Regions from separate parts of the Pseudomonas sp. LBUM1668 genome, predicted to be linked through region 3. Evidence: predicted binding sites of a transcription regulator. Region 3 holds the regulator's gene; each other region holds the start of a gene.
The links. The regulator sigma-54, encoded in region 3, starts transcription at its own class of promoters, with help from an activator protein. The targets are predictions, from matches to a motif close to ANTGGCATNNANNTTGCTNT.
Positions count from the first base shown of each region.

Region 1: a site for sigma-54 is predicted at 4,605-4,624, ahead of ACA061_RS07235 (flagellar basal body rod protein FlgF). Genes of this name have one in related genera too.
Region 2: a site for sigma-54 is predicted at 3,186-3,205, ahead of ACA061_RS22725 (pilin). Genes of this name have one in related genera too.

Region 1 is NZ_CP166787.1:1,610,965-1,618,447, forward strand. Features, by position in the region: gene ACA061_RS07215 (amino acid aminotransferase) at 17-1,210, opposite strand; gene ACA061_RS07220 (4a-hydroxytetrahydrobiopterin dehydratase) at 1,210-1,566, opposite strand; gene phhA (phenylalanine 4-monooxygenase) at 1,677-2,468, opposite strand; gene ACA061_RS07230 (sigma-54-dependent transcriptional regulator) at 2,841-4,403, shown strand; gene ACA061_RS07235 (flagellar basal body rod protein FlgF) at 4,679-5,419, shown strand; gene flgG (flagellar basal-body rod protein FlgG) at 5,465-6,250, shown strand; gene flgH (flagellar basal body L-ring protein FlgH) at 6,303-6,998, shown strand; gene ACA061_RS07250 (flagellar basal body P-ring protein FlgI) at 7,026-7,483, shown strand, end outside.
Region 2 is NZ_CP166787.1:5,056,512-5,063,994, forward strand. Features, by position in the region: gene ACA061_RS22710 (DUF748 domain-containing protein) at 1-1,509, shown strand, start outside; gene ACA061_RS22715 (DUF2845 domain-containing protein) at 1,506-1,805, shown strand; gene ACA061_RS22720 (BON domain-containing protein) at 2,044-2,400, opposite strand; gene ACA061_RS22725 (pilin) at 2,699-3,139, opposite strand; gene pilB (type IV-A pilus assembly ATPase PilB) at 3,364-5,064, shown strand; gene ACA061_RS22735 (type II secretion system F family protein) at 5,067-6,284, shown strand; gene ACA061_RS22740 (prepilin peptidase) at 6,286-7,158, shown strand; gene coaE (dephospho-CoA kinase) at 7,155-7,483, shown strand, end outside.
Region 3 is NZ_CP166787.1:957,516-964,998, reverse strand. Features, by position in the region: gene lptA (lipopolysaccharide transport periplasmic protein LptA) at 1-281, shown strand, start outside; gene lptB (LPS export ABC transporter ATP-binding protein) at 281-1,006, shown strand; gene ACA061_RS04165 (RNA polymerase factor sigma-54) at 1,194-2,687, shown strand; gene hpf (ribosome hibernation-promoting factor, HPF/YfiA family) at 2,761-3,069, shown strand; gene ptsN (PTS IIA-like nitrogen regulatory protein PtsN) at 3,081-3,545, shown strand; gene rapZ (RNase adapter RapZ) at 3,548-4,405, shown strand; gene ACA061_RS04145 (HPr family phosphocarrier protein) at 4,421-4,696, shown strand; gene ACA061_RS04140 (ZIP family metal transporter) at 4,788-5,681, opposite strand; gene ACA061_RS04135 (superoxide dismutase) at 5,712-6,323, opposite strand; gene ACA061_RS04130 (DUF2753 family protein) at 6,325-6,765, opposite strand; gene ACA061_RS04125 (class II fumarate hydratase) at 6,793-7,483, opposite strand, start outside.

The DNA of each region.
Region 1 (7,483 bases), 650 kb from region 3:
TGTTGCGGTGTCTCGCCTAGTTGCAGACTTCGGCGATGGCCTCGGCCAGCAGCGCCAGGCGTGTCGCATCGATGCCGGCAACGTTGGCCCGACCCGAACTCACCATGTACACACTGTGATGCTCGCGCAGTTGTTTCACCTGCTCCGGCGACAAACCGGTGTAGGAGAACATCCCGCGCTGCACGCCAATGTGTGCAAAACGCTCGCGCAACCCGTGCGGCTCCAGCGCTTCGACCAGGCCGCTGCGCAGCTGCGCAATACGCAAGCGCATGGCTTCCACTTCATCGGCCCAGCGGGCTTTCAGCTCTGGATCGGCGAGGATAGTCGCGACCACAGCTGCACCATGATCCGGCGGCGTCGACCACAGATTGCGGGCGATGTTGGCCAGTTGGCTGCGGATGTCGATGAGCTTGTCAGCGCTTTTCGCGCAGACGATCAGCGCACCGGTACGGTCGCGATACAGGCCGAAGTTTTTCGAGCAGGAACTGGTGATCAACAGCTCAGGCAGTTCAGCGGCGAATAACCGGGTTGACCACGCATCCTGCTCCAGACCATCGCCAAAGCCCTGATAGGCGAAGTCGATCAGCGGCAGCAAATCACGACTGCGCACCACGTCCAGCACACGCTGCCAGTCGTCGTGGCTCAGATCGAACCCGGTCGGGTTGTGGCAGCACGCATGCAGCAACACCACGTCGCCCTTGGGCACATCATTGAGCACCGCGAGCATCGCTTCGACGTCGAGACGGTTGTCGCTGCCCACATAAGGGTAGTGACTGACCTTGACCCCGGCCGCCGCGAAAATGGTTTCGTGGATCGGCCAGGTCGGATTGCTCAGCCATACGCCTTTGCCCGGCAGGCATTGGGCGATGAAGTCGGCAGCCAGACGCAGGGCACCAGTGCCGCCCGGCGTCTGAGTGGCGCCTGCACGCTGTTCGGCGAGCAGTTTCGAGTCGGCGCCAAGCACCAGCTCGTTGATGACCTTGCCGAACAACGGATTGCCGTGGCCACCGATGTAGGTCTTGGTGTCTTGGCTTTCGACCAGCCGCGCCTCGGCGATTTTCACCGCTTCCGGGATCGGCGTCAGGCCTTGGGCGTCCTTGTAGACGCCAACGCCCAGGTCGAATTTGCGCGGGTTAGGGTCCTGCGCATACGCCTCCATCAAACCGAGGATAGGGTCGCCGGGTACCCGGCCGATGGCGTCGAAGTGCATTACTTGCGCCCTTCAGCGGTCTTGGCCACTTCATCCGTGCGCGCAGCCATGATGAAGTCGTTGCGGTGCAGGCCTTTGATCGAGTGGCTCCACCAGGTCACGGTGACTTTGCCCCACTCGGTCAGCAGGCCCGGGTGGTGACCTTCGGCCTCGGAGATCTCGCCGACGGCGTTGGTGAAGGCCAGTGCGTGCTTGAAATTTTTGAACAGGAACAGTTTTTCCAGTTGCATCACGCCATCGCGAACTTCGATGTTCCAGTCAGGGATCTGCTTGATCAGGATCGGCAGTTCTTCGTCGCTGACTTGTGGCGCATCGGCGCGGCAGGCTTCGCAGTGGGCTTGGTTCAAAGTAGACATGGTGGGCTTCCTGAAATCTGGAGGTGTTTTTTTATATTGGCCGTCAATGCCGCCACGCTAAAGCAAAGTGGCGGCAACTGACAGACTCACTTGTCAGCAAAAGTGGCGGGTCACGCCGCTTTCGGTTTTGGCGGAAATTTCGGCGCATGCAGACCCAGCTGCATACCTTGTCTGACCATGGCCATGATGTCTTCATGGGCCACATCGAACAGGCGCTTGAGGTTCGGCAGGACAAAGTACAGCGGTTGCAGGATGTCGATGCGATACGGCGTGCGCATCGCTTCCAGCGGGTCGAATGCCTGATGTTCGGGCTCGTCCGACAGCGAATAAACAGTTTCTTTCGGCGAAGACAGGATGCCGCCGCCGTAGATGCGTTTGCCTTGCGGGGTGTCGACCAGGCCGAACTCGATAGTCATCCAGTACAGGCGCGCAAGATAAACGCGCTCTTCCTTGGTCGCTTGCAGGCCAAGTTTGCCGTAGGTGTGGGTGAACTCGGCGAAATACGGGTTGGTCAGCAGCGGGCAGTGACCAAAAATCTCGTGGAAAATATCCGGCTCTTGCAGGTAGTCCAGTTCTTCGCGGGTGCGAATAAAGGTGGCCACGGGAAATTGTTTGCTGGCGAGCAATTCGAAGAAGGTCTGGAAGGGGATCAGCGCCGGGACGCGGGCGACCTGCCAACCGGTGGTCTCGCCGAGCACCTTGTTGATCTCGCCCAGTTGCGGGATGCGGTCGTGGGGCAGACCGAGTTTTTCGATACCGTCCAGGTACTCCTGGCACGCACGACCCTCGAGCACTTTCAGTTGGCGAGTGATCAGCGTGTTCCACACCGCGTGTTCTTCGGCGGGGTAGTCGATAAAACCTTGCGCATCGGGCTCGCGGGCCACGTATTGCGTCTGCTTCATACTGCTCTCCTGCTAGGGGAATTCGTTCTTGTTATGTCCAGCGATGGACTCAGAATTACCTGAGAGTGTGGCGGTGTGCAGTAGGTTGAATCGTACGGTCGTAGGAAATTTCTGTGGATTTCGTAAAGTATTCGTTACGGTTTTGCGGATATCTCGCAATTACGGCGATTCTCAGGTTTGAAAAGGTCAGCGGCTGTCACATAATCTTGACAACTATCTGCGCGCCTCGACAGAAAGTCTGGCGCCGTCCCCTGTAGGAGTGAGCCTGCTCGCGATAGAGGTGTGTCATTCAAAATCAATGCTGCCTGATGTATCGCCATCGCGAGCAGGCTCACTCCTACAGGTTTCTCATCGTTAATCCGGGCCTTTTATATGCGTATCAAAGTCCACTGCCAGAACCGCATCGGCATCCTGCGCGACATCCTCAACCTGCTGGTGGCGTACGGGATCAACGTCGCGCGCGGCGAGGTCGGTGGTGAGCATGGCAACGCGATCTATCTGCATTGTCCGAACCTGATCAATATCCAGTTCCAGGCGCTGCGGCCGAAATTCGAAGCGATTGCCGGGGTGTTCGGCGTCAAGCGCGTAGGGCTGATGCCGAGCGAGCGCCGGCACATGGAATTGAACGCTTTGCTCGGTGCGCTGGAGTTTCCGGTGCTGTCGATCGACATGGGCGGCTCGATCGTCGCCGCCAACCGCGCGGCGGCACAGTTGCTCGGCGTGCGGGTCGATGAAGTACCGGGGATTCCACTGTCGCGCTATGCCGAAGATTTCGATTTGCCGGAACTGGTGCGGGCGAATAAATCGCGAATCAACGGCATGCGGGTCAAGGTCAAAGGCGATGTGTTTCTGGCCGACATCGCTCCGCTGCAATCGGAACACGACGACAGCGAAGCCATGGCCGGTGCGGTGTTGACCCTGCACCGCGCCGACCGTGTCGGCGAGCGCATCTATAACGTGCGCAAGCAGGAGTTGCGCGGGTTCGACAGCATTTTCCAGAGCTCCAAAGTCATGGCGGCAGTGGTGCGTGAAGCACGGCGGATGGCGCCGCTCGATGCACCTCTATTGATAGAAGGCGAAACCGGCACGGGCAAGGAGTTGCTGGCGCGCGCCTGTCACCTCGCCAGTCCGCGCGGGCAATCGCCGCTGATGGCGCTCAACTGCGCGGGTCTGCCGGAGTCGATGGCCGAGACCGAACTGTTCGGTTATGGCCCCGGTGCTTTTGAAGGTGCGCGCGCCGAAGGCAAGCTGGGTCTGCTGGAATTGACGGCAGGGGGGACGTTGTTTCTCGATGGCGTGGGTGAAATGAGTCCGCGCTTGCAGGTGAAACTGTTGCGCTTTCTGCAGGACGGCTGCTTCCGTCGCGTCGGCAGTGATGAAGAGGTTTATCTGGATGTACGGGTGATTTGCGCGACGCAGGTGGACCTGTCCGAATTGTGCGCGCGGGGCGAGTTTCGCCAGGATCTGTATCACCGCTTGAACGTGCTGTCGCTGCACATTCCACCGCTGCGCGAATGCCTCGACGGTTTGACGCCGCTGGTAGAGCACTTCCTCGATCAGGCCAGTCGGCAGATCGGCTGTCCTCTGCCAAAACTGGCGCCAGCGGCGATGGATCGGCTCAGCCATTACCACTGGCCGGGCAACGTGCGGCAGTTGGAAAACGTGCTGTTCCAGGCCGTTTCGCTGTGTGACGGCGGTACGGTTAAAGCCGAACATATTCGTCTGCCGGATTACGGCGTGCGTCAGCCACTTGGCGATTTTTCGCTGGAGGGCGGGCTGGACGAGATCGTCGGGCGCTTCGAAAAAGCGGTGCTGGAGCGATTGTATTCGGAGCACCCGAGCAGTCGGCAATTGGGCAAGCGACTTGGCGTTTCGCACACGACCATTGCCAATAAATTGCGTGAGTATGAGGTGGGCAAGAACATCGAGTCCTAGGGACAAAAGATCGCAGCGTGCCTCAGCTCCTACATTTGAAATGTAATCCCCCCCTGTAGGAGCTGCGGCACGCTGCGATCTTTTGATCTGTTGCCGCGAAGCGGCACAACACCGCCGGTTTTTCGACTTCGATACATTTCCCCTTTCTCCGCAATCCCCCTCAAGTCCTTTGTTTACCGGGCTTCGCCCTGCCAGAAAAAAGTTGGTCTGCAAATTGCTTATGGCTCAGCAGTACAGCAGTGGGCGGCAAACGTCCGGCATGCAGAGGAAAGAGCGTGGACAAGTACCTTTATGTGGCAATGACCGGCGCGAGCCAAAACGCGCTGGCGCAAAGGGCTCATGCCAACAACCTGGCGAACATTTCCACCAACGGTTTTCAGCGCGACCTGGAGCAGGCGCGTTCGATGCCGGTGTTCGGTGACAGCTTTCCGGCGCGCGCGTTTGCCATGAGCGAGCGGCCCGCCACCGACTTCACTCCGGGCTCGCTGGTGCAGACCGGGCGTGACCTGGACGTCGCCGTGACCGGCAACGGCTGGATCGCCGTGCAGAACCCGAGCGGCGGCGAAAGCTACGTGCGCACCGGCAGCCTCAACGTCGATGCCCTCGGTGTATTGCGCGCCGGCAACGGCATGCCGGTGATGGGCAATGGCGGTCCGATCGCCGTGCCACCCGAGCAGCAGATCGAAGTCGGTGAAGACGGCACCATCAGTATTCGCGCGATGGGCGAAGGCCCGCGTGTGATGGCCGAAGTCGACCGGATCAAACTGGTCAACCCGGACATCAAGAGCATGAATAAAGGCCTCGACGGCTCGATCTACACCAAGGACGGCCAGCCGGCGCAGGCCGATGCCAACGTCAAACTGGTGTCGGGTTTCCTTGAGTCGAGCAACGTCAATGCCGTCGAAGAGATGACCTCGGTGCTGGCCCTGGCCAAGCAGTTCGAGTTGCACATCAAGATGATGAACACCGCCAAAGACGACGACCAGGCCATGGCTCGGGTCTTGCAGATCAGCTAATTATCAGAACGTCGCGCCGTAAAACAGGCGCACGAGGAGAATCGAATGCTTCCGGCTCTATGGGTTGCCAAAACGGGTCTGTCCGCTCAGGACACCAACCTGACCACCATTTCCAACAACCTGGCGAACGTTTCGACCACGGGTTTCAAACGTGACCGCGCCGAGTTCCAGGACTTGCTGTACCAGATCAAACGCCAGCCAGGCGCCCAGTCGACTCAGGACAGCGAACTGCCGTCGGGTCTGCAAGTGGGTACCGGTGTGCGCATCGTCGGCACCCAGAAAAACTTCACCGCCGGCAGCCTGCAAACCACCGAGCAGCCGCTGGACATGGCCATCAACGGTCGCGGTTTCTTCCAGATCCTGCAGCCGGACGGCACCACGTCCTACACCCGTGACGGTACGTTCCACCTCGACTCCAATGGCCAGATCGTCAACGCCAGTGGTTTCGCTCTGGAGCCTGCGATCGTTATCCCGAACGACGCGCAAACCTTCACCGTCGGCAATGACGGCACCGTTTCCGTCACGCTGCCGGGCAACGCCGCCTCGCAAGTGATCGGCAACCTGCAGACCGCTGACTTCATCAACCCGGCCGGTCTGCAAGCCGTGGGCAACAACCTGTTCCTGGAAACCGCCGCTTCCGGCGCGCCGCAGGTCGGTACTCCGGGTCTGGCCGGTTTCGGCACCACGCTGCAGAACACCCTGGAAACGTCCAACGTCAGCACCGTTGAAGAGATGGTCAACATGATCACCACTCAGCGCGCTTACGAGATGAACTCCAAGGTGATCTCCACCGCCGACCAGATGCTCTCGTTCGTAACGCAGAATCTGTAATCAAGTCTATGAGGCGGCCATGAGGTCGCCTGCAACACCGTGAGGTAGGGTCATGAATCGCTTTGTATCTGTTCTGGCATTGAGTGGGGTCGTCTCGCTCGCGGGCTGCGTCGCCCCGACGCCCAAGCCCAATGACCCTTACTACGCTCCGGTGTTGCCGCGCACGCCGTTGCCGGCGGCTGCCAATAATGGCTCGATCTATCAGGCCGGTTTCGAGCAGAACCTGTACAGCGACCGCAAAGCGTTCCGGGTCGGTGACATCATCACCATCACCCTGAACGAGCGCACCCAGGCGAGCAAGAACGCCAACTCGCAGATGGACAAGAACAGCGACAACTCGGTCGGTCTGACCTCGTTGTTCGGTTCCAGTCTGACCACCAACAACCCGATTGGTGGCGGCGACCTGAGCCTGAACGCCGGCTACAGCGCCGACCGCTCGACCAAGGGTGACGCCAAGTCGGGACAGAGCAACAGCCTGACCGGTTCGATCACCGTCACCGTCGCCGACGTTTTGCCTAACGGCATCATCGCTGTGCGCGGCGAGAAGTGGCTGACGCTGAACACTGGCGATGAGCTGGTGCGAATTGCCGGCATGGTCCGCGCCGATGACATCGCTACCGACAACACCGTGTCGTCGACTCGCGTCGCCGATGCACGCATCACCTATTCGGGTACTGGCGCATTTGCCGACACGAGTCAGCCAGGCTGGTTCGACCGCTTCTTCCTCAGCCCGCTGTTCCCTTTCTAGGTGGCTACGTTGAATCTGAAAAGCCTCATGCTGGCCGCGCTGTTGTTGCCGGTGGCCTTCACTGCACACGCCGAACGGTTGAAAGACATCGCCAGTATTTCCGGCGTGCGTTCCAACCAGTTGATCGGCTATGGCCTGGTGGTCGGGCTTAACGGCACCGGTGACCAGACGACACAGACTCCGTTCACCCTGCAGACCTTCAACAACATGCTCTCGCAGTTCGGCATCAAGGTGCCGCCGGGTTCGGGCAACGTGCAGTTGAAGAACGTCGCGGCGGTTTCGATCAGTGCCGATCTGCCGGCGTTCGCCAAGCCGGGTCAGCAGGTCGACATCACCGTTTCGTCGATCGGTAACTCCAAGAGCCTGCGCGGCGGCACACTGTTGCTGACCCCGCTCAAGGGTATCGACGGCAACGTCTACGCCATCGCTCAGGGCAACCTGGTTGTCGGTGGTTTCGACGCCGAAGGTCGTGACGGTTCGAAGAT
Region 2 (7,483 bases), 1.9 Mb from region 3:
GTCAACCTCAAGAGCACCGAACCGCTGGCTCTCAGCGTGACCGGACGCGCGCAGATCGATCAACTGCACACCCTCGACACCCTGAAAACCCGCGACTTCCTCAAGTGGCAGCAAGTGGTCGTGGAAGGCCTGAACTATCAGCACGGCGACAGCCTGTCGATCGACAAGGTCAACCTGTTACAACCGTACGTGCGCTTCATGATCAACGATGACCGTACCACCAACATCGATGATCTGCTGATTCCGCAGCCTGCCGACAGCGGCGCAAAAACCGCCGCCGCCAAACCGGCCAGCAAAGACAAACCACTGGGCATTCGCATCGGTGGTATCGCCATCAACGACGGCTCGGCCAACTTCGCCGATTTCAGCCTGACGCCGAATTTCGCCACCGCTGTCCAGCAACTCAACGGCCAGATCGGCACCATCGACAGTCGACAGTCGAAACCGGCCACTGTCGATATCAAAGGCAAGGTTGATCGCTATGCGCCAGTGACCATCAAGGGCGCGGTCAATCCATTCGACCCGATGGCCAGCCTCGACATCACCACCAGTTTCAAACGGGTCGAGCTGACCACCCTGACGCCCTACTCCGGCAAATTCGCCGGATACCGCATCCGCAAGGGCCGGCTCAACCTCGACCTGCATTACCTGATCACCAAGGGCCAACTGAAGGCCGAGAACAAAGTGGTGGTCGAGCAATTGCAACTGGGTGAGAGAGTCGACAGCCCGGACGCGACAAGTCTGCCGCTGAAACTGGCGATCGCGTTGCTCAAAGACGTCGACGGCAAAATCTCCATCGAATTACCCGTAACGGGCGACTTGAACAATCCGCAATTCAGCGTGATGCCGATTGTCTGGCAGACCCTGCGCAATCTGATCGTCAAAGCCGCTGCGGCGCCATTCAAGATGATTGGTGGATTGGTCAGTGGTGGCGGTTCCCAGGACCTCGGCACGGTGTCGTTCGCGCCAGGCTCCAGCGAGCTGAACAAGGATGCCGAGGGTGCGCTGATCAAGCTGTCCCAGGCACTCAAGGAGCGTCCGGCCCTGCGCCTGGAAATCGAGGGTGTCGCCGCCAAAAGCAGCGACGGCCCATTGCTCGCCGAACAGCGCCTGGAACGTGAATACCAATACAACTACTACAAGATGCTCCAGCGCCGCGGCGATAAAGTCCCGGCTCAGGCGTCCTTGATTGACGTGCCGGACAGCGAGAAAGGCCCACTGCTCGAAGGCATTTATCGCACCCGTCTGAAGACTCAGCCGCCGGCCGAATGGAAGGATCTGGGCAAGGAAGAACGCACAGCGAAAATGCGCGCAGGCGTGATCCAGTTCTGGAGTACCAGCGATGTGCTGCTGCGTCAGTTGGGTCAGGACCGTGCCAGCAGCATCAAGGATTTTCTGGTGGACAAGGGCCAACTGGCTGACGACCGCGTGTACTTCATCGACACCAATCTGGGCGAGGCTGAAAGCGACGGTCGGGTAGTGACGCAAATGCATCTGGATGCCGAATGAGCAAACGCAAATGGCTGGCGGCAATGGCACTGACATTCGTTGCTGGCCAGGCGTTGGCCTCCGATACGCTGCGTTGCGGCAGCCAACTGATCAGCCTCGGCGACCGCGCAAGCGAGGTGCTACAGAAGTGCGGCGAGCCGGTGAGCCGCGATGTGCTGGGTTACAAACGCAGCGCCAATCGCCGGGAAGAGTTTCAGGTCGAGGAATGGACCTACGGCCCGAGCAACGGCATGTATCAATACCTGCGTTTCGAAGGCAATCGCCTGAAGCAGATCAATAGCAAACGCGGTAACTGAAAAGATCAAAAGATCGCAGCCTTCGGCAGCTCCTACAGGGGAACCACATTCCTGTGTAGGAGCTGCCGAAGGCTGCGATCTTTTTGCTTCTACAAAATAAAACAGGCCCCGACACAAAGTGCCGGGGCCTGTAATGGTCACATCCGTGTGACCGGTCGCATGAACTCTAAAGTTGCGGCAGACGTATTGCTCGGCCCGTCTGTCGCCCCTTCTCCCGGTCCAGGCGAGAAGTCATGCCTTACTCGGCTTTCAGGCCGTCAGCGGAGACCGCTTTAACGCCTTTGATTTTCTTGGCGATGGCTACTGCAGTAGTTTTCTGCGAATCGGTTACGGCAGTAGTCGACGACAGCGATACAACGCCTTGGTTGGTTTCAACTTTAATGTCGGTACCTGGAATGCCTTTTTCGGTTACCAGGTCAGCTTTGACCTTGGTGGTGATCCAGGTATCGGAAGTATCTTGTTTCATCTCGGTGACTTCACCGGCAGCCAGAGTCATTGGAGCCTGGGTAGCCTGAGCCGATTGTGCGAATGCACCGGAAGCCATGGTCAGGGTCAGCGCGGTAGCAGCAGCGGCAGTGATAGCGAACTTCTTCATACGAGTAACTCCTGTTTTTCTGGAAAGTCTGCTGGATGTCTTGTCAGCAGGGTTACCGTAGATATTGCGAACGCTGTGCCAACTTTTTGAAAGACATTAAATCTTTATAAATCAATAACTTACAAATAATGCAAAATTCCGGATTCATGCAAAATGCATGACTTGTTGAATATTCACATGCAAGTTGCGGCTTTTTGAAAAGTTCCTAAGGCGCTGAAATTATTGAAGCTTTTGTGAAGCGCTGCGCAATGAAAAATGCCCCGCATTGCGGGGCATCTCTTGAACGTAGCCTGCCGAATTACGCACCGCTGGCCGTGCAGCCTTTAGGGGAATATTCCGTATTAACCGTCGTTGCGCACGTCCACACGCCCGATGTGGCACCCGTGGTTGCGCCTGAGCGGCTGAGTGTGATCGTTTTGCCGAGTACCGGACCTGGCGCATTGACCAGTGTGCAAGTGATTGAACCGGCACCCGACGAGGCTGTGCCCGTAGCCGCCAATGTACAGTTGGATGTCGTCGCCGCAGCACCACCGGCCACCAGTGTCAGCGTCGGATCGGTGCCCTGATTGATGGTGTCTTCAAACGGCACTTTCAGAGCGCTGATCTCTGCCAGCCCCGCCGTTACCTTGGATCGCGCCTGATATTTCGAATACTGCGGCAGGGCGATAGTCGCCAGAATCCCGATGATCGCCACAACGATCAGCAGCTCGATCAGCGTAAAACCTTGTTGTTTTTTCATAGAAACGCTCCATGCATGAGTCGAAATCTCATGATCTGAGATGAACCGAGCATAGCCCATGCCAAGCGCCTGAGCCCTGCACACAAAGCGCCAGCGTCGCCCTACGCAGTTTCCTACAACCCGCAACCGCACTATCTGACACTTTTTGTCACCTGCACCGACCGTGTTAGGCGCTCTCACTTGACTAGGCTATAAGTCATGAACGGCAAGCGTGCGGAATCCCCATGAATGACATCGCTCTGAGCGGTCTGGCCAAACAATTGGTGCAGGCCGAACTGCTGACGGAAAAAAGCGCCGAGCAGGCCTCGCAACAGGCCCAGCGCAATCGGCTGTCGCTGGTCAGTTATCTGGTGCAGAACAAACTGGTAAAGAGCGCGCAGGTAGCCGAGATCGCCTCCGAGCACTTTGGCATGGCGTTCCTCGACCTTAATTGCCTGGACAAGGAAACCCAGCCCAAAGGCCTGGTCAGTGAAAAACTGATACGCCAGCATCACGCCCTGCCCTTGTGGCGACGCGGCAACAAGCTGTTCGTGGGGATTTCCGACCCCAGCAATCATCAAGCGATCAACGACATCCAGTTCAGCACCGGATTGAGCACCGAAGCCATCCTGGTGGAGGACGATAAGCTCAGCGACGCCATCGAAAAGTTCTTCGATACCCACGCCAGCGGTCTCGAAGACATGGCCGACGTCGATCTCGACGGCCTCGATGTCGAATCGATCGACGACAACAAGCAGGACGCCATCGGCGGACAAGACGCCGACGATGCGCCGGTGGTGCGTTTCGTCCACAAGATGCTGCTCGATGCGATCAAGAGCGGCTCCTCCGACCTGCATTTCGAGCCTTACGAAAAGAACTACCGGGTACGGGTGCGCACCGACGGCATTTTGCGCGAGGTGGCCAGGCCGCCGATCCAACTGGCCGGGCGCATCGCCGCACGTTTGAAAGTCATGGCCAGCCTCGACATCTCGGAACGGCGCAAACCGCAGGACGGACGGATCAAGATGCGCCTGTCCAAAAGCAAGTCGATCGACTTCCGGGTCAATACCCTGCCGACCCTGTGGGGCGAGAAAGTGGTGATCCGGATCCTCGACCCCTCCAGCGCGCAGATGGGCATCGACGCCCTCGGCTATGAGCCTGAGCAGAAAGAGCTGTATTTGGCAGCACTGAAGCAGCCACAAGGGATGATTCTGGTCACCGGCCCCACTGGCTCGGGCAAAACCGTGTCGCTGTACACCGGGCTGAATATTCTCAACACGGTCGACATCAACATATCCACCGCCGAAGACCCGGTGGAGATCAACATGGAAGGCATCAACCAGGTCAACGTCAACCCCAGGCAGGGGCTCGACTTTGCCCAGGCCTTGCGCTCGTTTCTGCGTCAGGATCCGGACGTGATCATGGTCGGCGAGATCCGCGATCTGGAAACCGCCGAGATCGCGATCAAGGCTGCGCAAACCGGTCACCTCGTATTGTCCACACTGCACACCAACAGCGCCGCCGAAACCCTGACGCGACTGCACAACATGGGTATCCCCGGTTTCAACATCGCCACCTCTGTCAGCCTGATCATCGCCCAGCGGCTGGCGCGCAAGTTGTGCAGCCACTGCAAGAGAGCCATCGAGATTCCGCGCGAAACCCTGATCAAGGAAGGCTTCCCCGAGGAACGCATCGGCAGTTTCACGATCTACGAGCCAGTCGGTTGCGATCACTGCAATGGCGGTTACAAGGGACGCGTGGGGATTTATGAAGTGGTGAAGAACACAGCAGACCTGCAACGACTGATCATGGCCGAGGGCAACTCGCTGGAAATCGACATTCAGATGCGCCGCGACGGCTACGACGACTTGCGTACCTCAGGTCTGCGCAAGGCCATGCAAGGCATTACCAGCCTGGAAGAAATCAACCGGGTCACCAAGGACTGAACATGGCAGTCAAGGCAGCGAAAATCAGCGTCTACGCCTGGGAAGGCACGGACAAGAAAGGCAGCAAACTCAGCGGTGAATTAAGCGGGCAGAACCCGGCACTGATCAAGGCTCAACTACGCAAACAAGGGATCAATCCGGGGAAGGTGCGCAAAAAAACCGCCTCGTTTTTCAGCTTCGGCAAACGCATCAGGCCCCGCGACATCGCCCTGTTCACGCGGCAGATGGCGACCATGATGAAGGCTGGCGTGCCGCTGCTGCAGTCGTTCGACATCATCGGTGAGGGCTTCGAAAACCCGGCCATGCGCAAACTGGTCGACGAGGTGAAACAGGAGGTCGCCGCCGGCAACAGTTTCGCCAACGCCCTGCGCAAGAAGCCGCAATATTTCGATGAGTTGTATTGCAACCTCGTGGATGCCGGCGAACAGTCCGGCGCCCTCGATACGCTGCTGGAACGGGTCGCAACCTATAAGGAAAAAAGCGAAGCCCTCAAGGCCAAGATCAAGAAAGCCATGACCTACCCCACCGCCGTGGTGCTGGTTGCAGCCGTGGTAACCGGGATTCTGCTGGTGAAAGTGGTGCCGCAGTTCGAGTCGGTTTTTTCCGGTTTCGGTGCAGAGTTGCCTGGGTTCACCCTGATGGTCATCAGCCTCTCGGAATTCATGCAGCAATGGTGGTGGGCGATACTCGTTGCTCTGGTGGCCGCTTTTTTCGGCACCCGCCATGCGCTGAAAAAATCCCAGGCGATGCGCGATCGCAAAGACACCTGGCTATTGAAGCTGCCGTTGGTAGGCACGCTGATGTACAAATCCGCCGTTGCACGCTTCGCCCGGACCTTGTCGACCACGTTTGCTGCCGGCGTACCGTTGGTGGAAGCGCTCGACTCGGTGGCCGGCGCCACGGGTAACGTGGTGTTCAAGCGTGCGGTATTGCGCATCCGCCAAGACGTTTCCACGGGCATGCAGTTGAATTTCTCCATGCGCACCACCGGGGTTTTCCCCAACATGGCGGTGCAGATGACTGCCATCGGCGAAGAGTCCGGCGCGCTGGACGAGATGCTCGCCAAGGTCGCCGGGTTTTACGAGGACGAAGTGGATAACATGGTCGACAACCTCACCAGCCTCATGGAGCCGTTCATCATGGTCGTCCTGGGGGTGATTGTCGGCGGTCTGGTGGTGGCGATGTACCTGCCGATCTTCCAACTCGGCTCAGCGATCTGACATGCCTATCGACGAACTGTTTGCCCTGTACCCACTGGCCTTTGTCTTCACCGCGTTGCTGCTCGGTCTTATCGTCGGCAGCTTTCTCAATGTGCTGGTCTGGCGCTTGCCGAAAATGCTCGAACGCGATTGGCGCCAGCAGGCGCAGGACGTACTCGGTCTACCCGGCGAAACGCCGCAGCCCACTTACAACCTGATGCTGCCGCACTCCGAGTGTCCGCACTGCGCACATCGAATTCGTGCGTGGGAAAACATTCCGCTGCTCAGTTATCTGTGGCTGCGCGGGCGCTGCTCCGCGTGCGCAGCGCCCATCAGCAAACGCTATCCGCTGGCCGAACTGAGTTGTGGACTGCTTTCAGCGTTTATCGCCTGGCATGTGGGTTTTGGCTGGGCGGCCTGTCTGTTGATCTTCCTCACCTGGGGCTTGCTGGCGATGAGCCTGATCGACACCGAGCATCAATTGTTGCCCGATGTGCTGGTGCTGCCATTGTTGTGGCTGGGGCTGATCGTCAACAGTTTCGGGCTGTTCGTGCCGCTGCACGATGCCATGTGGGGCGCGGTGGCCGGTTATATGGCGCTGTGGTCGGTGTTCTGGCTGTTCAAACTGCTGACCGGCAAGGACGGCATCGGTCACGGTGATTTCAAGCTGCTGGCGCTGCTCGGCGCCTGGGGTGGCTGGCAGATTCTGCCGCTGACGATCCTGTTGTCTTCGCTGGTGGGAGCGATTATCGGGGTGATTTTGCTGCGTGTGCGCGAGCAGAAAACCTCGACGCCGATCCCCTTCGGACCTTATCTGGCAATTGCCGGCTGGATTGCCTTGCTCTGGGGTGGTCAAATAACCGACTTCTATTGGCAGTTTGTCGGTTTGAAATGAATACCCCTGTGGAAAAACCCTGGATTCTCGGCCTGACCGGCGGCATCGGCAGCGGCAAAAGCGCCGCGGCCCAGCACTTCATCGACCTTGGCATCCATGTGGTCGACGCTGATCACGCAGCACGTTGGGTGGTCGAGCCGGGGCGCCCGGCGCTGGCCAGGATTGCCGAGCACTTCGGCGCTGGCGTGTTGCAGGCTGACGGCACGCTGGATCGCGCCGCCCTGCGCAAGCTGATCTTCGAAGTCCCGGAGCAGCGCCGCTGGCTCGAAGCCCTGCTGCATCCGTTGATCGCCGAGGAAATCGCCCATCATCTGGCGCAGGCAAA
Region 3 (7,483 bases):
CCTACTTCGAACAACTGCAGACTGCCGGCGACACCAAGCCAGTTCAGGGCTGGGGCGTGACGATTCAGTACCACGCCGCGCAAAATCGCGTCGTCCTGATCGATAAGGCCAAGGTTGTCGATAAAGACAACAACACCACCCAGGGCGAGAAAATCGTCTACGACACCGTGAAGAAACTGGCCAGCGCCGGTCGCGCTACCGGCAGCAAAGTCACCGAATCGCGTCCGCGCATCGACATGGTGATCCAGCCGAAGAAGAAAACCGAAGAGAAAAACCAGTAATGGCAACTCTGAAAGCTCAGCACCTGGCCAAGGCCTATAAAAGCCGCCAGGTCGTGCGTGACGTCAGCCTGTCGATCGACAGCGGTCAGATCGTCGGCCTGCTCGGCCCCAACGGTGCCGGCAAGACCACGTGCTTCTACATGATCGTCGGCCTGGTTCAGGCTGATCAGGGCCGTGTGCTGATCGATGATCTGGACGTCAGCCACCAGCCAATGCACGGTCGTGCAAAGGCCGGTATCGGCTATCTGCCGCAAGAAGCGTCGATCTTCCGCAAACTGTCGGTAGCCGACAACATCATGGCCATCCTCGAGACCCGTCAGGAACTCGACAAGGCCGGTCGTCGCAAGGAGCTGGAAAGCCTGCTGCAGGAATTCCACATCAGCCACATCCGCGACAACCTCGGCATGAGCCTGTCCGGTGGTGAACGCCGCCGGGTGGAAATCGCCCGCGCGCTGGCGACTGCGCCGAAATTCATCCTGCTCGACGAACCGTTCGCCGGTGTCGATCCGATTTCGGTCGGCGACATCAAGCAAATCATCCACCATCTCAAAGCCAAGGGCATCGGTGTTCTGATCACCGACCACAACGTGCGCGAGACGCTGGATATCTGCGAAACCGCTTACATCGTCAACGACGGTCAGCTGATCGCCGAAGGTGACTCCGCTACCATCCTGGCCAACGACCTGGTCAAGGAAGTGTATCTGGGCCACGAGTTCCGCCTGTAAGCGTAAAGGTGCCCGGTGAGCCGCCCGGGCGCTGTATCGGTTCAAGCAGAATTTAATACGCTTTAATTGTTACAGCGCTCTAGGCAAACACTTCAGTTTCAGGCATATAATTTGCTTAAGTTTGGCGCTTCGGCGCCCTGTAGTGGATGGCGCATCGCGCCGGCGAATAAGGTGTTAAGCCCCTGCCATGAAACCATCGCTAGTCTTGAGAATGGGCCAGCAGCTGACGATGACACCGCAGCTGCAACAGGCTATCCGTCTGCTCCAATTGTCGACCCTGGACCTGCAACAGGAAATTCAGGAGGCCCTGGAATCCAATCCGATGCTCGAACGCCAGGAAGAAGGCGAAGACTTCGACAACACCGACCCCCTGGCTGACAACGCCGAACAGAAGCCCAACACCGATATCCAGGAACCCTCCTATCAGGAAACCGCCCCGACGGTGGATAACCTCGAGGAAGGCGACTGGAGCGAGCGCATCCCCAACGAACTACCGGTCGACACTGCCTGGGAAGACGTCTACCAGACCAGCGCCAGCAGCCTGCCGAGCAGCGATGATGACGAGTGGGACTTCACCACGCGCACTTCAGTGGGCGAAAGCCTGCAAAGCCATCTGCTTTGGCAACTGAATCTCGCACCGATGTCCGACACCGATCGACTGATCGCCGTGACCCTGATCGATTGCATCAACAATCAGGGCTACCTGGACGAAACCCTCGACGAGATTCTCGAAGCGTTTGATCCGGAACTGGACATCGAACTGGACGAGATCGAAGCTGTTCTGCACCGCATCCAGCAGTTTGAACCCGCCGGCATCGGCGCGCGCAATCTCAGCGAATGCCTGCTGCTGCAATTGCGCCAGCTATCGGCCAAGACGCCTTGGCTGGCTGAAGCGAAACGTCTGGTCAGCGATTACATCGACTTGCTCGGCAGCCGCGATTACAGCCAGTTGATGCGCCGCATGAAGCTCAAGGAGGATGAGCTGCGCCAGGTTATCGAACTGGTACAGAGCCTCAATCCACGGCCGGGCTCGCAGATCGAATCGACGGAAGCCGAATACGTCGTTCCGGACGTCATTGTGCGCAAGGACAATGAACGCTGGCTGGTCGAGCTGAATCAGGAGTCGGTACCTCGTCTGCGCGTCAACGCTCAGTACGCAGGCTTTGTGCGTCGCGCCGATACCAGCGCCGACAATACGTTCATGCGCAATCAGTTGCAGGAAGCCCGCTGGTTCATCAAGAGCCTGCAAAGCCGCAACGAAACCCTGATGAAAGTGGCCACCCAGATCGTCGAGCATCAGCGCGGCTTTCTGGAATATGGCGACGAAGCCATGAAGCCGCTGGTGTTGCATGACATCGCCGAGGCGGTTGGCATGCACGAGTCGACCATTTCCCGGGTGACCACGCAGAAATTCATGCATACCCCACGCGGTATTTATGAACTGAAATACTTTTTCTCCAGCCACGTCAGCACCTCCGAGGGCGGCGAATGCTCGTCCACGGCGATCCGCGCGATCATCAAAAAACTGGTTGCCGCGGAAAATCAGAAAAAGCCGTTGAGTGACAGCAAGATCGCTGGTTTACTGGAGGCACAAGGCATTCAGGTGGCTCGCCGCACCGTCGCCAAGTACCGCGAATCCCTCGGGATCGCGCCTTCGAGCGAACGCAAGCGGTTGATGTAAGCCACGTTACAGCGTTCCAGTGGCAGGCTTTTCGGCCTGCCGCTTTATGCACTGGCAACGAAGGAGAAGCTGTATGCAAGTCAACATCAGTGGACACCAACTGGAAGTGACCGAACCTCTGCGCGACTACATCAATGAGAAACTTCAACGATTAGAGCGCCATTTCGACAAGATCACCAACGTGCAAGTCACGATGTGCGTCGAAAAGCTTAAGCAGAAAATCGAAGCCACCTTGCATATACCCGGCAGTGAAGTGGTCGCCAACGCAGAACATACCGATATGTATGCCGCGATCGACGCCTTGACCGACAAGCTGGACAAACAACTCAAAAAGCATAAGGAAAAGACCCAGAGCCTGCTCCAGGGCGCGACCGGTCGATAACCCCCTACCCCATGATCCGACTTGAAAGTATCCTGACCCCCGGCCGTTCCCTCGTGAACGTGCCGGGCGGCAGTAAAAAGAAAGCCCTCGAACAGATTGCCAACCTGATCGCCCGTGAAGTGCCGGATCTGGAGATGCAAGATGTCTTCGAGGCTCTGATTGCCCGTGAAAAACTCGGTTCTACCGGTTTTGGCAACGGCATCGCCATTCCTCACTGTCGCCTCAAGGGTTGCCAGTCGCCGATCAGTGCCCTGATGCACCTTGAAGCCCCTATCGATTTCGACGCCATTGATGGTGCGCCGGTTGACCTGCTGTTTGTACTGCTGGTCCCCGAAGCTGCCACCGATGCGCATCTGGAGTTGCTCCGCCAGATCGCCAGCATGCTGGATCGCAAGGATGTGCGCGATAAACTGCGCAGCGCTTCAAGCAATGAAGCCTTGTACCAGGTTGTTGTGGACGAGCAGAGCGGGCAGTAATCATGCGCTTGATCATCGTCAGTGGCCGTTCCGGCTCGGGTAAAAGTACCGCGCTCAATGTTCTTGAGGACAACGGTTACTATTGCATCGACAATCTGCCGGCAGGCTTGCTGCCGGAACTGGCTGAGCGCGCGCTGATTCACACTGAACTGGCGCAACCGCTGGTGGCGGTGTCGATCGATGCGCGCAACCTGCCAAGTCATCTCTCGCGTTTTCCCGAACTGCTTGAAGAAGTGCGCAGCCGCCATATCCAGTGCGATGTGTTGTATCTGGATGCCGACGAAGAAACCCTGCTCAAGCGTTTTTCGGAAACCCGTCGACGCCACCCGCTGAGCAACGCCAATCGTTCGCTGGCCGAGGCGATCCAGGATGAAACAGCCCTGCTGGGCCCCATCGCCGATCTGGCCGATCTGAAGATCAATACCACCAATCTGAACCTGTACCAGTTGCGCGACACCATCAAGCTGCGTTTGCTGAGTCAGCCGGAACCGGGCACGGCATTTCTGGTTGAGTCATTCGGCTTCAAACGCGGCGTGCCGGTGGATGCGGACTTGGTGTTTGACGTGCGCTGCCTGCCTAATCCTTACTGGAAGCCAGAGCTGCGTGCGCAATCGGGGCTCGATGAGCCGGTGGCCGAATACCTCGCAGCGCAGCCCGAGGTTGAAGAAATGTTCCAGGACATTTTCAGCTACCTGCACAAATGGCTGCCCCGCTTCGCTGCGAGCAATCGCGCCTACGTTACTGTTGCCATTGGCTGCACCGGCGGGCACCACCGCTCCGTCTACCTGACCGAACGCCTGGGTCAGGCCCTGCAGAAAACTCTGAAGAACGTCCAGGTTCGCCACCGCGACCTCACCTAAAGGATTCACACCGCGATGCCTGCTCTGGAAATCGAAATCATCAACAAACTGGGTTTGCATGCCCGAGCGTCGGCGAAGTTTGTCGGGGTTGCCGGTCAGTATCCCGACTGCACGATCAGAGTAGGCCGCACACCAGAAACAACGGTTGATGGCAAAAGCATCATGGCAATGATGATGTTGGCCGCTGGCAAGGGCACAAAGATTTATCTGAGTACCGAAGGCCATCAGGAACAGGAAGCGCTGGATGCGCTGGTGGCGTTGATCAACAACTACTTCGACGAAGGCGGCTGACAGCCAAAATCAAAAGATCGCAGCCTGCGGCAGCTCCTACATTGGAATGCGTTTCCTGTAGGAGCTGCCGCAGGCTGCGATCTTTTGATCTTCAACCCAGCGCCGTATCCATCACCATCATCAGACAAAACCCGATCAGCAAACCAAGACTGGCCAGCTTGTCATGACCATTGCGTCGCGACTCCGGAATCACTTCGTGGGTCACCACCAGCAACATCGCGCCGGCCGCCAGCGCCAGGCCTAACGGCAACAGCACCTGCGCCAGACTGACCAGCCACGCACACAACAGCGCAAACACCGGCTCGACCAGCCCTGACGCCGCGCCGATCAAGAACGCCTTGACCCGTGACATTCCTGCTCCAGCCAATACCAATGCAATCACCAGTCCTTCCGGTACGTCCTGCAAGGCGATGCCCATGGCCAGGCTGTCCGCGTCCGGCATGCCGCCGCCGGCCGATACCCCAACCGCCATTCCCTCAGGGATGTTATGGGCAATGATGGCGAACACGAACAACCAGATCCGCGGTGGAATCACCGGATGCTCGACGGTGCCAACGAGCATTTCCGGTGATGCACCGGACACCTTGCGATCCACCAGATACAGGCCGAACGCACCGAGCATGATGCCAAAGCAGATCAGGCCACTCGCCGCCCACGGTGTCAGACCCAGACTCTCTGCGGCAGCAATGCCCGGGACAATCAGCGAGAACGCCGTCGCCGCCAGCATCACCCCGGCACCGAAACCCAGTAATGTGTCGCTGAGCGCCAAAGGCATGCGCCGAATCACCAACACTGGCACCGCTCCGAGCGCGGTGCCGAGCGCGCAGATTGCGCCCCCCTGCAACGCCCGCGACAGCCTCGGTTCCAGATTCAGCCATTGCAGTCCGTGAGCTGCAAGCAAGGTCATGCCTGCCAGCAGCAAGAGCGATCCCACTGCGTAACGAAACATACGCCCGCTTCCGACCGCCAGTGTTTCAGTGCCCATAGTCAGCCTTGAATTGTTTTTTTAGGAGACTTAAACCAGTGCAGCCTGATAGCGCGCAGCCACTTCAGGCCAATTGATCACGTTGTAGAAGGCGTTGATGTATTCCGGCCGACGGTTCTGGTAGCGCAGGTAGTAGGCGTGCTCCCAAACGTCGAGGCCGAGAATCGGCGTATTACCGTTCATCAACGGACTGTCCTGATTACCGCTGCTTTCCACGACCAGTTTTTTCTCCGGGGTCACGCTCAGCCAGGCCCAGCCACTGCCGAAACGCGTCAGCGCAGCTTTGGTGAATGTTTCCTTGAAACTGTCGAGGCCACCCAGCTGTTCGTCGATGGCCTTGGCCAGCACACCGTCCGGTTTGCCGCCACCGTTGGGCACCATGACTTCCCAGAACAGCGAGTGGTTGGCGTGGCCGCCGCCCTGATTGATAACAGCAGCGCGAAGTTTTTCCGGCAACTGCTGAACGCTGGCCACCAGTTTTTCCACCGGCCATCCCGCGTATTCAGTGCCTTCCACCGCAGCGTTGAGGTTATTGATGTAGGTCTGGTGATGCTTGGTGTAGTGGATTTCCATGGTCTGCGCATCGATGTGCGGCTCCAGGGCATCGTAGGCATAAGGCAAGGCAGGCAAGGTAAAAGCCATTTCAATGGACTCCATGGTGATGTGGGGCTGGTGCGCGGCGCGCATTGCCGGTATCCGGGTGCAACAGACGCTGGGTACGCGGGTATTCGCCGTGGTCGCTGATGAAATTCAGCAGCTCGACGTAAGTTTTGCTGCTCTGGCGCAGCGCCGCCTCACGCAGCGCGAGGCGCTGACGTTCGTCCTGCATCGTCTGCAACAGCCGTTGATGGATTGCGCAAAGGTATTCGGCGCTCTCCTCCGGCTGATTCAGGCGCAGGTGCAGATCCGCCAGGTTGTGGTGGGAGATGACGCAGGCCGCCACCGCTTCGTCGGCATCGGCCCAGCGTTCGAACAACACTTGCGCCAGGGCCAGCGCTTGCAGGTAAGCCTCACGGGCATCGATCAGCTCGCCCAACATGAAGCAGCGATTGGCCCGTTCGATCGTGCGTTTCCAGTGCTCCATGGTGAGCCTCCAAAGCGGTTGCGGGGATTACACGCCGCCAGCGGTGAGTTTCTCGGGGTTGAGTAACTCTTCCAGCTGACTGCGCGACAGGTCGGTGTGCTCCAGCGCGACGTCGATCACCGGGCGACCCTGTTTGTAGGCCTGCTTGGCGATTTCGGCGGCTTTCTGGTAACCGATGATCGGGTTGAGTGCGGTGACCAGAATCGGGTTGCGCGACAGCGCTTCCTTGAGCCGCGACTCGTTGACCTTGAAGCTGGCGATGGCTTTGTCACCCAGCAGGCGACTGGAGTTGGCCAGCAGCTCGATGCTGCTCAACAGGTTCTGGGCAATGATTGGCAGCATCACGTTCAACTCGAAATTGCCCGATTGGCCGGCGATGGTGATCACCGAGTCGTTGCCGATCACTTGGGCGGCGACCATGGCGGTCGCTTCCGGGATCACCGGGTTGACCTTGCCCGGCATGATCGACGACCCCGGTTGCAGCGCCTCAAGCTCAATTTCGCCGAGACCGGCCAAGGGACCGGAGTTCATCCAGCGCAGGTCGTTGGCGATTTTCATCAGCGACACAGCGATGGCCTTGAGCTGCCCGGAGACCGCAACGGCGGTGTCTTGCGAGCCGATCAGCGCGAACAGGTCTTTGCCTTGGGTGAACTGCACATGGGTCAACTGGCTCAGTTGACGGCTGAACCGCGCAGCGAATTCCGGATGCGCGTTGATC